DNA from 4 places in the Massilia sp. LXY-5 genome. Region 4 is predicted to be linked to each of the others. Evidence: predicted binding sites of a transcription regulator. Region 4 holds the regulator's gene; each other region holds the start of a gene.

Region 1 (3,690 bases), on a different contig from region 4:
GCCGCCGGGTTGGCGGCGCCGGCGATTCCCGCGTGCAGCCCTGCGTACAGTAGCGCAAGGCCGAGCGGCATGGTAGACCACTTCGTTTTCATCGATTATCTCCATTGACGCGCAGGTAGGCTGGCAGAACCGTTCCGCTCGGTGAGGCCTCCCGCGTTCTGATACATACGGTATCAAAACTCGTCAATACGGGTTGCACGATAGAAATGCATGCGTCCTCGACGCGCAGGCAAGGCCAGCGTCCACGGCAGCCTGCAGCGCGGTACACTGATGGGCACAATCCACCCCAACAGTGCAACCCACCAGCGAACAGGATCGACCTTGGACGACTTCATCGGCATCTACGACAACGCCCTCACGCCCGAACAATGCGACGCGATCATCAACCGTTTCAATGCCAGCGACAAGGTCGTGCGCGGGCGCACCGGCAACGGCGTCGACACCAGCAAGAAGGACAGCTGGGACCTGACCATCGGCCCGCACAAGGAATGGCATGACGTCGGCAACCTGATGATGTCTGCCGTGGCACAGCATCTGACGGCGTATATCGACCAGTACCGCGCGCTGGTGCTGGGCGCGCTGGCGCCGATGGTGGCGCATCCGCGCACCGGCCAGCCGGTGGCCCTGTCGCTGGAGAATTTCGACGAATGCGGCCGGCCGCATCTTGGGGCGCTGCTGCAGTCGATGTACCGCTGCGGGCCGATCAACCTGCAGAAGTATTTGCAGGGGACCGGCGGCTACCACCACTGGCATTCGGAAGTCTATCCGCAGAACGCCAGCTGCGAGACGTTGCACCGGGTGCTGCTGTTCCAGTTTTATCTGAACGATGTGGCGCAGGGCGGCGAGACCGAATTCCTGTACCAGGGGCGCAAGGTGGAAGCGCGCAAGGGACGCCTGATCATCGCGCCGGCCGGGTTCACGCATACGCACAAGGGACATGTGCCGGCCAGCGGCGACAAATACATCGCCACCTCGTGGATCCTGTTCCGGCGCGCCGAGGAGCTGTTCGGGAAGCCCGCGGGCTGACAGGCCAGGACGGGACAGGGCCATAAAAAAAGCCGGTCAGCGTGGCTGACCGGCTTTTTTTGAGTCCGCCCTTTTTCAAGGGCGGCACATTCAAACTACATTACGCCTTCTTGGCGCGCTTGCGGCTCACGACGCCAGCGCCCAGCATGGCGATGCCGAACAGGGCCAGCGAACCTGGCTCTGGCACTTCAGCCAGTTTGAACTGACCGTTGTTGCTGACAAAGAAGCTGCCTGGGGTGTTGGCGTAAGCCGAACCGTTGCAACCGTTGCCGGTGAAATTGGCGTACTGGCAAGCGACTTCGTCGACCAGGATGCTGGTCGGGTTAGCGACGGTGTTGGCGTTGGTGAAGGCGAAGGCCATGATCGACTCGGTCGACAGGTCCTGGCCGTTTTCACGGAAGAAGTAGCCCGAATCCAGCGAACCCTGGCTAGCCTTGGCCAGCACGGTGACTTGACCGTTGTTGGTTGGCGAGCCGCTTGCATCGACCAGACCGCCGCCGCCGGCCAGCACGGTGAACTCGGCGATCATGTTGCCCTGGTTGGCACCGTAGATGCCAGCCGACGTGCCGTACTGGTTGGTCGCGTTCTGGTACATGCGGATGGTGCCGCCGCTGAAGCTGAAGGCGCCGCTGAAGTTACCGGTACCGGTCGCTTCGAAGGTTGCCGAGATATTGCCGCCTGGGTAGTTCACCGGGAACAGCTGGCTGTTGCTGTCAGCCTGGACGATGTTGAACACTGCGTGTTCCGCGAACGAGAAGCTCGAGCCGCCGGTCGGGTTGATCTGGATGAAGGCGTTGCCGTTCACGTCCAGGTATTCGTTGACTTGCTGGCCGCTGGCATAGCCGCCGCCGATTGGATTGAAGACCCAGTCGTTCAACACGGTAGCGGCGTTAGCGCCACCGGCGACGGTCATTGCAACAGCTGCGGCACAAGCGAGTTTTTTCAGGAATTTCATGATCAGTCATTTCTCTTCAGTTGGGTTGTAGCCTCTATATGCAATACCCGTGCCAGCTAAGGCGATTACTTACAAATCAATGACTTAGGGTAAATTGTTACTGATGACATACGGCAACTGTAAAGTTTTCCGATTTATTTATCCTATCATTTCAGGTTTTTGAAACGATTATTTCTATTGCGCAATGAAAAAAAGCGGCGCATCAGCGCCGCTTTTTTATTTGCTCCTGCTTCAGGTGTTGTTGACCACCAGCCTGGGTTCCCCCGCCGCGCCAAAGCGCGCGCGGATCGAGGCGGCGATGCCCTTGGCATCGAGCCCGACCGAGGCCAGCAGCGCCGCCGGGTCGCCCTGGTCGATGAACTTATCCGGCAGGCCGAGGATCAGCAACGGCTTCACGATGCCGTTTGCGGCCAGTGCTTCGGCCACGGCGCTGCCCGCGCCGCCCATGGTCGCGCCCTCTTCCACCGTCACCAGCACCTCGTGTTCGAGCGCCAGCTGTTTCACCAGCTCGAGGTCGAGCGGTTTCACGAAGCGCATGTTGGCAACCGTCGCATTCAGTTCGCTGGCCGCGCCCAGGCTCGGCGCCACCATCGAGCCGAAGGCCAGGATGGCGATCTTCTCGCCCTTGCGCTTGATCTCGCCCTTGCCGATCTCGATCGAGGTGAGTTCCTGCTGGATGGCCGCGCCGATGCCGGCGCCGCGGGGATAGCGCACCGCCGCCGGACCCGGGTAGTGGTAAGCGGTGGTCAGCATCTGCCGGCACTCGTTCTCGTCGGAAGCCGCCATGACGACCATGTTCGGGATGCAGCGCAGATAGGACAAATCGTAATTGCCGGCGTGCGTGGCACCGTCGGCGCCGACCAGGCCGGCCCTGTCCAGTGCGAAGGTCACGTCCAGGTTCTGCAGCGCCACGTCGTGGATCAGCTGGTCGTAGGCGCGCTGCAGGAAGGTCGAGTAGATCGCGACCACCGGCTTCATGCCTTCGGTGGCGAGGCCGCCGGCGAAGGTCACCGAGTGCTGCTCGGCGATGCCGACGTCGAAATAGCGCTCCGGGTATTGCGCATGGAAGCGCACCATGCCCGAGCCCTCGCGCATCGCCGGCGTGATGCCGACCAGGCGCGGGTCTGCCGCCGCCATGTCGCACAGCCAGTTGCCGAAGACTTCGGTGTAGGTGATCTTCGCGGGCGCCGTGGCCGGGATGATGCCCTCGGTCGGATTGAATTTGCCGGTGCCGTGGTACAGGATCGGTTCGGCCTCGGCCAGCTTGTAGCCCTGGCCCTTTTTTGTGACCACGTGCAGGAACTGCGGGCCCTTGAGCTTCTTGATGTTTTCCAGCGTCGGGATCAGCGAATCGAGATCATGGCCGTCGATCGGGCCGATGTAATTGAAACCGAATTCCTCGAACATCGTGGCCGGAACCACCATGCCCTTCGCGTGTTCCTCGATCTTGCGCGCCAGGTCGAGCACGGGACCGGGCAGCACGCTTTTACCGACCGTCTTGGCGGCGGCGTAGAACTGGCCGCTCATCAAGCGCGCCAGGTAGCGGTTCAGCGCGCCCACCGGCGGCGAGATCGACATGTCGTTGTCGTTCAGGACCACCAGCAGGTTGCAGTCTTCCTCAACGCCCGCATTGTTCAGCGCCTCGAAGGCCATGCCGGCCGTCATCGAGCCGTCGCCGATCACGGCGATCGCGTGGCGGTGCTCGCCCT
Region 2 (3,690 bases), on a different contig from region 4:
AGTTTCAAGCCTGAGCAGTTCATACGTCGGTCCGGTACTGCCCAGGTTGATACCGAACTTCGCCGATGGTTGCGTTCGATACCTGTACCGCAGCGCATCGAGTTTATTAAAGAGCTGTATAGCCATAACTACAGATACGCGGTCGCACTTGTACGGTCTTCTCAGCTTCCAACCGACGAAGTCACTCAACTGCTGAAACACTGGCTGGTCTCATCTAGTCACAACGCCAGTCGCCTACTGATTGAAGGGCTTGTGCCTATGATGGGCGAAGCCGGGTTCTGGAAGATCACGGCGCAAGTCGAGGTGGCGCCTGCTATGGCTGAGTTCCTCAACTACTACGGCGCTGGGAAGCTGGACCAGTATCGAGCCGAAATCGCTTCCAAGGATTAGTTTCAGTGGACGACTTCGTGCTCGACAATTTCGAACGGCCGGAATGGGTCGTAAGCGGCCCTGCTGCCTCCACAGCACATTCGGATTATTCGGTTGGAGGCGTCCCGGACGGGCACCGCGACTGCGTGCTGTTCCTGATGGGCGTTCCCTGTCTTGGTGTACCAAGGCCGAAAGCCTGCACACCGAGATCCTGGCCACAGCGCGCCCCTTCACCCCCTCGCGCTTCATCAGACCCATTGATGAGTGCGTGCAAGACAGAAGCACCTAGGCAATTATCGGAGCAAAGCTAGTTACGCTGATTTGCGGCGGCGTGCGTTGAGGAGGCCTACAACCCCCAAGCCAAGTAGGGCTAGCGAACCAGGCTCTGGCACGTCGGTCGCAGCGTCTTTGATATCAATCTTCAGATCATCAAGTGCAATTGCCTGTCGGCTACCAAATGACGCCCAAGTCCATGTCGAGCTCACTCGCAGTTCATCAAAGCCAGTTGTATCTGCAAATTTGATAAGCCCGTTCGTCATTTCGATCTGGCCTCCGTCGATCGTTGCTCCATCCAAGTACGCTTGGAAGCGCAGATAGTTGATGTTTCTTGCCCATCCATTTCCCACAAGAAAACTAACAGCAGAGAAGACTTCTTTATTCGCGCCCTTGATCGTTACGTAAGAATAGGTACCAGAAGCGACGTAATGAAAATCAGAGTTGCGGTTGTCGTATCCGACAAATGGTGTGAAGGCGGCGTAGGAGTAAGACTCCCCATCACCGTTCACGATAATTCCGTCCTCCTGGTAGTTCACTAAGCTAGTCCAGCGCTCCAGATTTGTAAACGTGAGGCTCCTATCGGGATTAGTTACAGCCTCGCCTATGGTGTACATAGGAGAAGCGGTAGCAGACATGCATACGGAGAAGGCGGTCACAGAGATTACCGCCAAAAGTGTCTTTTTCACTGTATTCCTAGTCAAGTGGATTGATGCATCATATATTCTCTATAAGCAATATTCATGCCACTATGCATCTCTCCTATAGGAACTAGCAATTTTTTATCCACTTCATTTTTGGATGTAAGTTTTTCCGACAATAAATACATTGGTACCAAGCAGCTACCCACTAGGATAGCTAGCTAGCTTGCTTTCAGGCATCCTTTCATTTCAGCCCAATAACCCCGTAAGAACTACAACGCCAGCGCCCTGGACCCACGCCGGTTGCTTCCTCACCGACCAAGCGCCTATTGGACGGTACCCTGCACCGTCCGCTTTGGGTCGGAAGCGGACGTTAAAATAGGTCCGTAATCGGCTAGGCGCAGACATTAGCGGTTGATGCGGTTTGCCTCATTAGCTCCCAGGACTTCTTTCTACTACCGGGTATGAGAAAACTATTCATTCGCTTTTTGCTGGCATTTCCACTTATGGCAAGTGCAATCGCGGTTGCCGCCCCTGCGAAATGTCCCGTTGCAGGAGAGGTGGAACAATGGATTGCGGACTTCTGCATGTACTCTGTTGCAACGGACGACCTCGCCAATCCAGGCGTTGTTGCACGCATAAACAAGCAGCCTGAGTCGCGCACAGTCACGGCTTGTTCAGCAAAGACGAAATACAAAGCCAAGATCTGCACCATTGCTGTGCAAGGCGGTTCATATCCCGGAAGCGTCAGGCAGTGCCTGAAGGACAAGTCATTTTCCGGCCCGACAGTACGTGGGGGCGAGTTGTAGCCAAGGTCTCCCTGGGTCGTATACAGCCATAAGCTGAACGTTCGCCCGGCGCGTGCCCGATGGTCAACCGGTTGGCCCGATTTGCTACACTCCCGCCTTTATACGCACGAGAACGACAATGCGAGACTTCCCGGAGCTGCGGGCCGGCGCACTGCGCTGCCTGCTGGAGACCGATCCGCTCACGAAAACGGCCATGGTGGCCGCCCTGGCGCAGGACTTTGCACGGGGTGCCATGACGCTCGACAGCGGCGCCCAGCTGCAAACCGACGGCGCCATCCCCGGCCGTCCCGCGCGCCCCGAGCTGGTATCGCCGCGCCTGGTCGGCCGCCGCTCGATGACGACCGTCGAGGGCCGCGCCATGCTCGCGCACGCGCTGGCCCATATCGAATTCAACGCCGTCAACCTGGCGCTCGACGCCCTGTGGCGCTTCCCCGGCATGCCGGACGCCTATTACGCCGACTGGCTGCAGGTCTCGAAGGAGGAGGCCTACCACTTCACGCTGCTGTCCGACCATTTGAAGACGCTGGGCTACTCCTACGGCGACTTCCCCGGCCACGACAGCCTGTGGGAGATGGTCGACAAGACGAAAGGGGACGTGCTGGCGCGCATGGCGCTGGTGCCGCGCACGCTGGAGGCGCGCGGCCTGGACGCCATTCCGCCGCTGCGCGCGAAACTGGCCCAGGCCGGGGACATGGCGGCGGCGGGGATCCTCGACATCATCCTGCGCGACGAGGTCGGCCACGTGGAAATCGGCAACCGTTGGTACGGCTTCCTGTGCGCCGCGCGCGGCCTGCCGCTGCGCGCCACCTACGACGATCTGGTCGTGCGCTACAAGGCCCCGGTGCTGAAGGGGCCGTTCAACCTGGAGGCGCGGCGGCGCGCCGGTTTCACTGAAGAGGAGCTTGCGCGCTTTGCGTGAGGCGGCGCTCGGCCGCCCACTCGCTCGTCCAGTAGACCAGCGCGGCTGCGGGGAAGGCGAGGCCGGTCAGTAGCGCGGCCTGCCAGCCGTGGCGGGCATACACCCAGGCGCCCAGCGCCGAACCGACCGCGCCGCCGGCGAAGAACAGGGCGAAGAAGATGCCGTTCAGGCGGCTGCGCACTTCGGCGCCGAGCGCGAAAATCGTTCTCTGGCCCAGCACCAGGTTGGCGGCCACCCCCATGTCGAGGATGATCGAGGCCAGTACCAGCAGGCCGAGCGCGACCTCGCGCGAGCCCGGGGCGAACAGCGGCAGGACGAAACTGACGACGCCCAGCAGCAGCGCGGCGGCGGTCGCGAACAGGGTGTGCCCCTTGTCGGCGAGACGTCCCGCGACCGGCGAGGCGACGGCGCCGGCCATGCCGACCAGGGCGAAAATCGCGATCCCGGTCTGCGACAGCCCGAAGCCGGGACCGGCCAGCACCAGCGGGGTGACGGTCCAGAACAGGCTGAAGGAGGCGAACATGGCCGCATGATAGGCGGCGCGCCGGCGCAGCACGGGCGTGGTCGTCAACAGCTGCCACATCGAACCGATCAGGCGGCCGTAGGGCAGGGACGAGCCAGGGGCGCGTTGCGGCAGGCGCGCACGCAGCACGAAGGCCAGCGCCGCGATCGCCAGCGC
Region 3 (3,690 bases), on a different contig from region 4:
ACCTGGAGCGCAACGGCCGACACGGCCACGAGCCACTCGGCGGTCGACACGACGACGGGTACGATCGCTTCGCTCATGAGCGACAACAAGCTCTACGTCACCTGCACCCTGGGCCTGTAAGAACGCCTCAGGTTTCGGCCTTCAGCCGCCGCCACAAGGTCGTGCGGCTGATGCCGAGGTGGCGCGCCGCCGCATCGCGCTGTCCGCCGAAGCGGGCCAGCACCTCGGCGATACTTTCCGCGCTTGGCGGCGCGTCCGGCGCCGCATCCGCCACGGCAGCGCCGGGCGTTGCCAGTTCCGGCGCAATCCCCAATAAAAAATTCGGCGTCAGCGCCTGCAGCGGCTCGGCCGCCAGGAACAGGGCCAGCCGCTCCATCAGGTTGCGCAGTTCGCGCACATTGCCGGGCCAGGGGTAGGCCGTCAGCAGCGGCGCGCAGGCCGCGATCTCCGCGTGCAGGTTCGGATGCGGCCTGGCGCCGAGCGCCGCCAGCGACTGTTTCAGCGACCATTCGGCCAGCGGCACGATATCGGGCAGGCGTGCACGCAGCGGCGGCAGCGCCAGGCGCAGCACCGCCAGCCGGTAGAACAGGTCGGCCCGAAAACGGCCTTCGCGCACCCGCGTGGCGAGGTCGCAATGGGTGGCGCTGATTACCCGCACGTCGATCGGCACCGGCCGCGTGCCGCCGACCCGCATCACTTCGCGTTCCTCCAGCACCCGCAGCAAGCGTGTCTGCAGCGCCAGCGGCATTTCCCCGATCTCGTCCAGGAACAGCGTGCCGCGGTTGGCCGCCTCGAACAGGCCTGCGTGGCCGCCGCGGCGCGCGCCCGTGAACGCGCCTTCCTCGTGGCCGAAGAGTTCCGATTCGAGCAGGGACTCCGCGATCGCCCCGCAATTGACGGCGACAAAAGGCCGGTTCGCGCCCAGGCTGCGCGGTCCCTCGCGGTGGATCGCCTGCGCCACGAGTTCCTTGCCGCTGCCGGTCTCGCCTTCGATCAGGACCGTGGCGGGCGAGCGCGCATACAGCACCACCGTCTGGCGCAGGCGCTCCATGGCCTCCGACTCGCCGCGCAGATCGTTCAGGCCGCGCCGCGTGCGCCGCGTTTCGTTCACCGGGCCGCGCCGGATGCGGTTCGCTTCCAGGTTCGTCAGGCGCGCCAGTTCCAGCGCATCGTCGAAGGCTTGCCGGATCGAGCCGGCCGAGTACAGCAGGATGCCGGTCAGTCCCGTTTCCTCGGCCAGGTCGGTGATCATCCCCGCGCCGACGATGACCTCGATGCCGGCCGCCTTCATCTCGTCCATCGTCGCGCGCGCGTCTTCGCGCGTCGCATAGGTGCGCTGCGCAACCGTCAGGCCGAAGGTGGCGCTGAAGCCGGCCAGTTCCGGCAAGGGCTGCTGGTAGCTGATCACGCCGATGCGGGTCGACACCTTGCGCGCCCGCGCCAGCGCGCCCATGACATCGTAGCCGCTTGCTTTCGCCACGATCACCGGCGCCGATACCCGCCCTTTCAGGTAGGCGCCGTTCGAACCGGCCGCGATCACGACGTCGCAGCGCTCGCTTGCCATCCGTTCGCGGATGTGGCGCGCCGCTTCGTCGAAGCCGAGGTCGATCGGCTCGATCGTGGCGAGGTGGTCGTACTCGAGCGTGATGTCGCGGAACAGGGCGGACAGGCGCGACACGGAGACGGTCCAGATGACTGGTTTATCGGGGTCTTGCGGGGCAGTAGGAAGAGGGCGCATGTTGCAATTTTAATGCAACAGGTGTTTCATGTGTTTCACTTGGAACGAATAATGGAACAGGCCTTGTTCCACGGCTGAGCTCAACAGTTGGCTAAGTAGTTGAAACGATGTCGTTTTTACGAGGTCGAACACGGACAGGAGAGCTGGCACGTTCTTTGCGAAAGACAGTGTATTCATCACCACGATTTACCAGGAGACCCCATGATCCAATCCGCAGGCGCGCTGTTCCGTCGTGCCGTACAAGAAGAATCCCCGCTGCAAGTCGTCGGCGCCATCAATGCGAACCACGCGCTGCTGGCCAAGCGCGCCGGCTTCAAGGCCATCTATTTGTCGGGCGGCGGCGTCGCGGCCGGCTCGCTCGGCCTGCCGGACCTGGGCATCTCGAACCTGGACGACGTGCTGACCGACGTGCGCCGCATCACCGACGTGTGCGACCTGCCGCTGCTGGTCGACGTCGACACCGGCTTCGGCTCGTCCGCCTTCAATGTCGCGCGCACCGTGAAATCGATGATCAAGTTCGGCGCCGCCGCCATGCACATCGAAGACCAGGTCGGCGCCAAGCGCTGCGGCCACCGTCCGGGCAAGGAGATCGTCTCGAAACAGGAAATGGTCGACCGCATCAAGGCCGCCGTCGACGCCCGCACCGACGAGAACTTCGTGATCATGGCGCGCACCGATGCGCTGGCCGTGGAAGGCATCGACGCCGCCATCGAGCGCGCGGTCGCCTGCGTCGAAGCCGGCGCCGACATGGTGTTCCCGGAAGCGATGACCGATCTCGCCATGTATTCGCGTTTCGCGAAAGCGGTCGGCGTGCCGATCCTCGCCAACATCACCGAGTTCGGCTCGACCCCGCTGTTCACGGTCGAGGAACTCAAGACCGCGGACGTCGGCATCGTGCTGTACCCGCTGTCGGCCTTCCGCGCCATGAACAAGGCCGCCGAAAACGTCTACACTGCGATTCGCCGCGACGGCAGCCAGCAGGCAGTGGTCGACACCATGCAGACCCGCGCCGAACTGTACGAGCGCATCGGCTACCACGACTTCGAGCAGAAGCTCGACGCCCTGTTCGCTGCCCAGAAAAAATAATCGACACCGAAATTGGAGATCACGATGACTGAACAAGCCCCAGCCTTCAAGCCAAAAAAATCCGTCGCCCTGTCGGGTGTCGCCGCCGGTAACACGGCCCTCTGCTCGGTCGGCAAGTCGGGCAACGACCTGCACTACCGCGGCTACGACATCCTCGATGTCGCCACTACCTGCGAATTCGAAGAAATCGCCTACCTGCTGGTGCACGGCAAACTGCCGACCGCCGCCGAACTGAAGGGTTATAAAGCCAAGCTCAAGATGCTGCGCGGCCTGCCGCAGGCGGTGAAGCTGGCGCTGGAAGCGCTGCCGGCCGGCAGCCATCCGATGGACGTGATGCGTACCGGCGTCTCGGCGCTGGGCTGCGCGCTGCCGGAAAAGGACGACCACAATATCGCCGGTGCGCGCGACATCGCGGACCGCCTGATGGCCTCCTTCGGCTCGATGCTGCTGTACTGGTACCACTACAGCCATAACGGCAAGCGCATCGAGACCGAGACCGACGACGATTCGATCGGCGGCCACTTCCTGCACCTGCTGCACGGCACGGTACCCTCGGAAGAGTGGGTGCGTGCGATGCACACTTCGCTGATCCTGTACGCCGAGCATGAGTTCAACGCTTCGACGTTTACGGCGCGCGTGATCGCCGGCACCGGTTCCGACCTGCACTCGGCGATCACCGGCGCCATCGGCGCGCTGCGCGGCCCGAAGCACGGCGGCGCCAACGAAGCGGCCTTCGAGGTCCAGAAGCGCTACGAGAACGCCGACGAAGCCGAAGCGGACATCCGCAACCGCGTCGCGAACAAGGAAGTCGTCATCGGCTTCGGCCACCCGGTCTACACGATCAGCGACCCGCGCAACGTGGTCAT
Region 4 (3,690 bases):
ACGAGCCCTAATGAAAAAAATCTTCGCCGCCGCCTTCCTTTCGCTGCTGTCGCTGACGGCAGCCCACGCCGAGCGCGCGGACTCGCTCAAGCAGGCCGTCATCAACTTCGATTCGCTCGACGTCGACGAAGTCACGCAGACGCGCATCCTGACGGGGAATGTGGTCCTCACGCGCGGCACCCTGATCCTGAAGTCGGACCGCGCGCTGCTCAAGGAAACCCCGGAAGGCTACATGAACGTCACGCTTACTTCGAACCCGGGGCGCGTGGCGACCTTCCGCCAGAAGCGCGACGGCGGCCCGGACCTGTGGGTCGAAGGCCAGGCCGAGCGCATCGAATACGACGAGCGGGTGGAACTCGTGAAACTGTTCTCGAAGGCGATCGTGAAGGAACTCGAGAACGGGCGCCTGACGAACGAACTCGATGGCGCCTACATCTCCTACGACAACCGCAAGGAAGTGGCCACCGTGCGCAACGACGCCAGCGGCGAGACCAAGTCCGGCGGCGGCCGCGGCACCCTGATCATCGCGCCGCGCCGCACTGCGCCCGCCGCGGCTCCAGCGGTGGCTCCGGCAGCGCCGGCAGCACCAGGAAAGAAATAATGAAAGATGCACGCGACAACCGCAGCACCCTGGTGGTGCGCGGACTGCAAAAAAGCTATGGCAAGCGCCTGGTCGTGCGCGACGTCTCGCTGGAGGTCGGCTGCGGCGAAGTCGTCGGCCTGCTCGGCCCCAACGGCGCCGGCAAGACCACCTCGTTCTACATGATCGTCGGCCTGGTGCCGTCGGACGCCGGTACCATCGAGATCAATGGCGCCAACATTTCGAGCCTGCCGATCCACCGGCGCGCGGTGATGGGCCTGTCGTACCTGCCGCAGGAAGCCTCGGTGTTTCGCAAGCTGACGGTGGAAGACAATATCCGCGCCGTGCTCGAACTGCAGCGCGACGACAACGGCAAGGCGCTGACGAAGGATGCCATCAATACGCGCCTCGACTCGCTGCTGGCCGAACTGCAGATCGAGAAGCTGCGCGAGAACCCGGCCCTGTCGCTGTCGGGCGGCGAGCGGCGCCGCGTCGAGATCGCGCGCGCGCTGGCGACCAATCCGCGCTTCGTGCTGCTCGACGAACCGTTCGCCGGCGTCGACCCGATCGCCGTGATCGAGATCCAGCGCATCGTGCGCTTCCTGAAGGAACGCGGCATCGGCGTCCTGATCACCGACCACAATGTGCGCGAGACGCTCGGCATCTGCGACCGCGCCTACATCATCAACCAGGGCGCGGTGCTGGCGTCGGGACGTCCCGACGACATCATCGCCGACGAGTCGGTACGACGCGTCTACCTGGGCGAACACTTCCGCATGTAGCAAGGCTGTAGCAACAACACGGGACACCAAGCGGCACCATGAAACAATCCCTGCAACTCCGGACTTCGCAGCACCTGGCGCTCACGCCGCAGCTTCAGCAGTCGATCCGCCTGCTGCAGCTCTCCACCCTCGAACTGCATCAGGAGATCGAGCAGATCCTGTCCGATAACCCGCTGCTCGAACGGCTCGACGACCCGCTCGACCACTCGGTGCGCCTGCTGGCCGACGGCGCGATCAACAGCGCGCCGGCGCAAGCCGAGGCGCCGGCGCCGAACAACGAGGAGGGCGCCCCTGCGCCCGAGGCGGCCGAGGGCGGCGAAGGCGGCGAGGTCGAACGCGGCGAGTCCGAGGGCGACTGGGGAGAGGGTTCGCGCGCATCGAGCGGCGACGGCGACGACGACGGCCGCCCGCAGCTCGGCGCGGTCGGCGTGACCCTGCGCGAGCATCTGTGCGAGCAGATTCGCGTGACGGGCGTCACGGCGCGCGACCGCGCGCTGGCCGAACTCGTGATCGACGCGATCGACGACAACGGCTACCTGGAGGAGCAGCTCGACGAGATCCATGCGCGCTTGCCGGAGGAGCTCGAGGTCGAGATGGACGAACTGCGCTGCGCGCTGGCGCTGGTGCAAAGCCTCGACCCGGTCGGCGTCGGCGCGCGCAGCGCATCCGAATGCCTGGCGCTGCAGATCCGCGCGATGCCGGGCGTGCCGCTGGTGACGCGGCGCATGGCCCTGAAAATCGTCGAGGGGTATCTGAGCTGGTTCGCGCAGCGCGAATTCACGAAACTGAAAAAAGCGCTCGACTGCGACGACGAGGACCTGCGCGAGGCGCAGGCCGTGATCCGCCAGTGCAATCCGCATCCCGGCGCCGCCTTCGCATCGAGCGTCTCGGATTACGTCGTACCGGACGTTATTGTCCGCAAGTCGAAGGGCGGCTGGAGCGTCTCGCTGAACAACGAAGTGATGCCGCGCCTGCGTGTGAACAACGTCTATGCGAATTTGCTCAAGCAGGGAAAAGGCGAAGGCCAGATGAGCGCGCAGCTGCAGGAAGCGAAGTGGCTCATTAAAAATATGCGCCAGCGTTTCGACACGATCCTGCGTGTTTCGCAGGCAATTGTGGAGCGCCAGAAGAACTTTTTCAGCCATGGCGCGGTTGCCATGCGTCCCCTTGTGCTTCGCGAGATAGCTGATACACTAGGACTACACGAGAGCACAATTTCTCGCGTGACAACTCAAAAATTCATGCTGACCCCGCACGGCATGTTTGAGCTGAAGTATTTCTTCGGAAGCCATGTCGCCACCGAAGCGGGGGGCGAAGCATCGTCTACGGCGATACGGGCGCTCATTGCGCAACTGACAGGAGCAGAAGACCCAAAGAACCCATTATCCGACAGCAAGATCGCGGAAATGCTCGGTGAACAAGGGATGGTCATTGCGCGCCGCACGGTTGCAAAATACCGCGAGGCACTCAAGATTCCTCCCGTCAGTCTCCGCAAATCCTTGTAACAGCGGCCCCCATGCGCACTCCCTGCGCGGCGCGGCGGCCGCTACATTTTCAAAGGAGTGTGTATGAATCTCACCATCAGTGGCCACCACCTCGACGTCACCCCCGCCATCCGTGAATACGTACAGAACAAGCTCGAACGCATCACCCGCCATTTCGATCAAGTGATCGATTCCCACGTCATCCTCGCGATCGACAACCTCACCGAAAAAGACAAACGACAGAAGGCCGAGATCAACCTGCGCGTCTCCGGCAAGACCGTACACGTGGAAAGTGTGGCGCAAGACCTGTATGCGGCGATCGATCTCCTGATGGACAGGCTCGATCGCCAGGTGATGAAATACAAGACGATGTTGAAGGACCATAGTCGTGAGGCGCTCAAGCGCCTGCCTGAAGGCGGAGAGGCTGCTGCTGCGATCTGATCGCGCATCGAGCACCGTCTGAACGAGGGCGCCGGAAGGCGCCCTTTTCATTTTGTGCGGTGGACGGCAGTGTCTTGGGTAAAATGCTTGTCTTTTCCATCAACGAATTCGCCATGACCGACCATGTCCTGACCCGCGTTGCCAACGGCACCGGCATCATCACGCTCGACCGTCCCAAGGCTCTGAACTCCCTCTCGCTGGCGATGGTGCGGCGCCTGACGGACATCCTGCTGGCCTGGCGCGACGACGCGTCGGTGTGCGCGGTCGTCCTCACCAGCAGCAGCGAAAAAGCCCTCTGCGCGGGCGGCGATATCCGCTTCTTCCACGAAGCCGGCCACGCGACCCCGACCGGCGGCAGCGCCCTGCTCGAAGATTTCTTCACCGAGGAATACGCGCTGAACCA

What was found. The regulator sigma-54, encoded in region 4, starts transcription at its own class of promoters, with help from an activator protein. The targets are predictions, from matches to a motif close to TGGCANGNAANCTGCTTT.
Region 1: pepA (flocculation-associated PEP-CTERM protein PepA) is a predicted target of sigma-54. The motif match lies at 2,019-2,036, and genes of this name have one in related genera.
Region 2: ACI48I_RS15795 (PEP-CTERM sorting domain-containing protein) is a predicted target of sigma-54. The motif match lies at 1,374-1,391, and genes of this name have one in related genera.
Region 3: prpB (methylisocitrate lyase) is a predicted target of sigma-54. The motif match lies at 1,883-1,900, and genes of this name have one in related genera.

Annotation. Positions count from the first base shown of each region.
Region 1 covers NZ_JBNNEH010000003.1:156,979-160,668, reverse strand. Annotated here, with positions in the region: gene ACI48I_RS09735 (CARDB domain-containing protein) at 1-92, opposite strand, end outside; gene ACI48I_RS09730 (2OG-Fe(II) oxygenase) at 322-1,026, shown strand; gene pepA (flocculation-associated PEP-CTERM protein PepA) at 1,127-1,981, opposite strand; gene dxs (1-deoxy-D-xylulose-5-phosphate synthase) at 2,213-3,690, opposite strand, start outside.
Region 2 covers NZ_JBNNEH010000005.1:167,471-171,160, forward strand. Annotated here, with positions in the region: gene ACI48I_RS15790 (hypothetical protein) at 1-390, shown strand, start outside; gene ACI48I_RS15795 (PEP-CTERM sorting domain-containing protein) at 681-1,331, opposite strand; gene ACI48I_RS15800 (ferritin-like domain-containing protein) at 2,211-3,011, shown strand; gene ACI48I_RS15805 (MFS transporter) at 2,980-3,690, opposite strand, start outside.
Region 3 covers NZ_JBNNEH010000003.1:832,580-836,269, forward strand. Annotated here, with positions in the region: gene ACI48I_RS12680 (Lcl C-terminal domain-containing protein) at 1-120, shown strand, start outside; gene prpR (propionate catabolism operon regulatory protein PrpR) at 128-1,738, opposite strand; gene prpB (methylisocitrate lyase) at 1,940-2,824, shown strand; gene prpC (bifunctional 2-methylcitrate synthase/citrate synthase) at 2,849-3,690, shown strand, end outside.
Region 4 covers NZ_JBNNEH010000007.1:84,030-87,719, forward strand. Annotated here, with positions in the region: gene lptA (lipopolysaccharide transport periplasmic protein LptA) at 11-601, shown strand; gene lptB (LPS export ABC transporter ATP-binding protein) at 601-1,362, shown strand; gene ACI48I_RS21615 (RNA polymerase factor sigma-54) at 1,401-2,867, shown strand; gene hpf (ribosome hibernation-promoting factor, HPF/YfiA family) at 2,931-3,287, shown strand; gene ACI48I_RS21625 (enoyl-CoA hydratase/isomerase family protein) at 3,401-3,690, shown strand, end outside.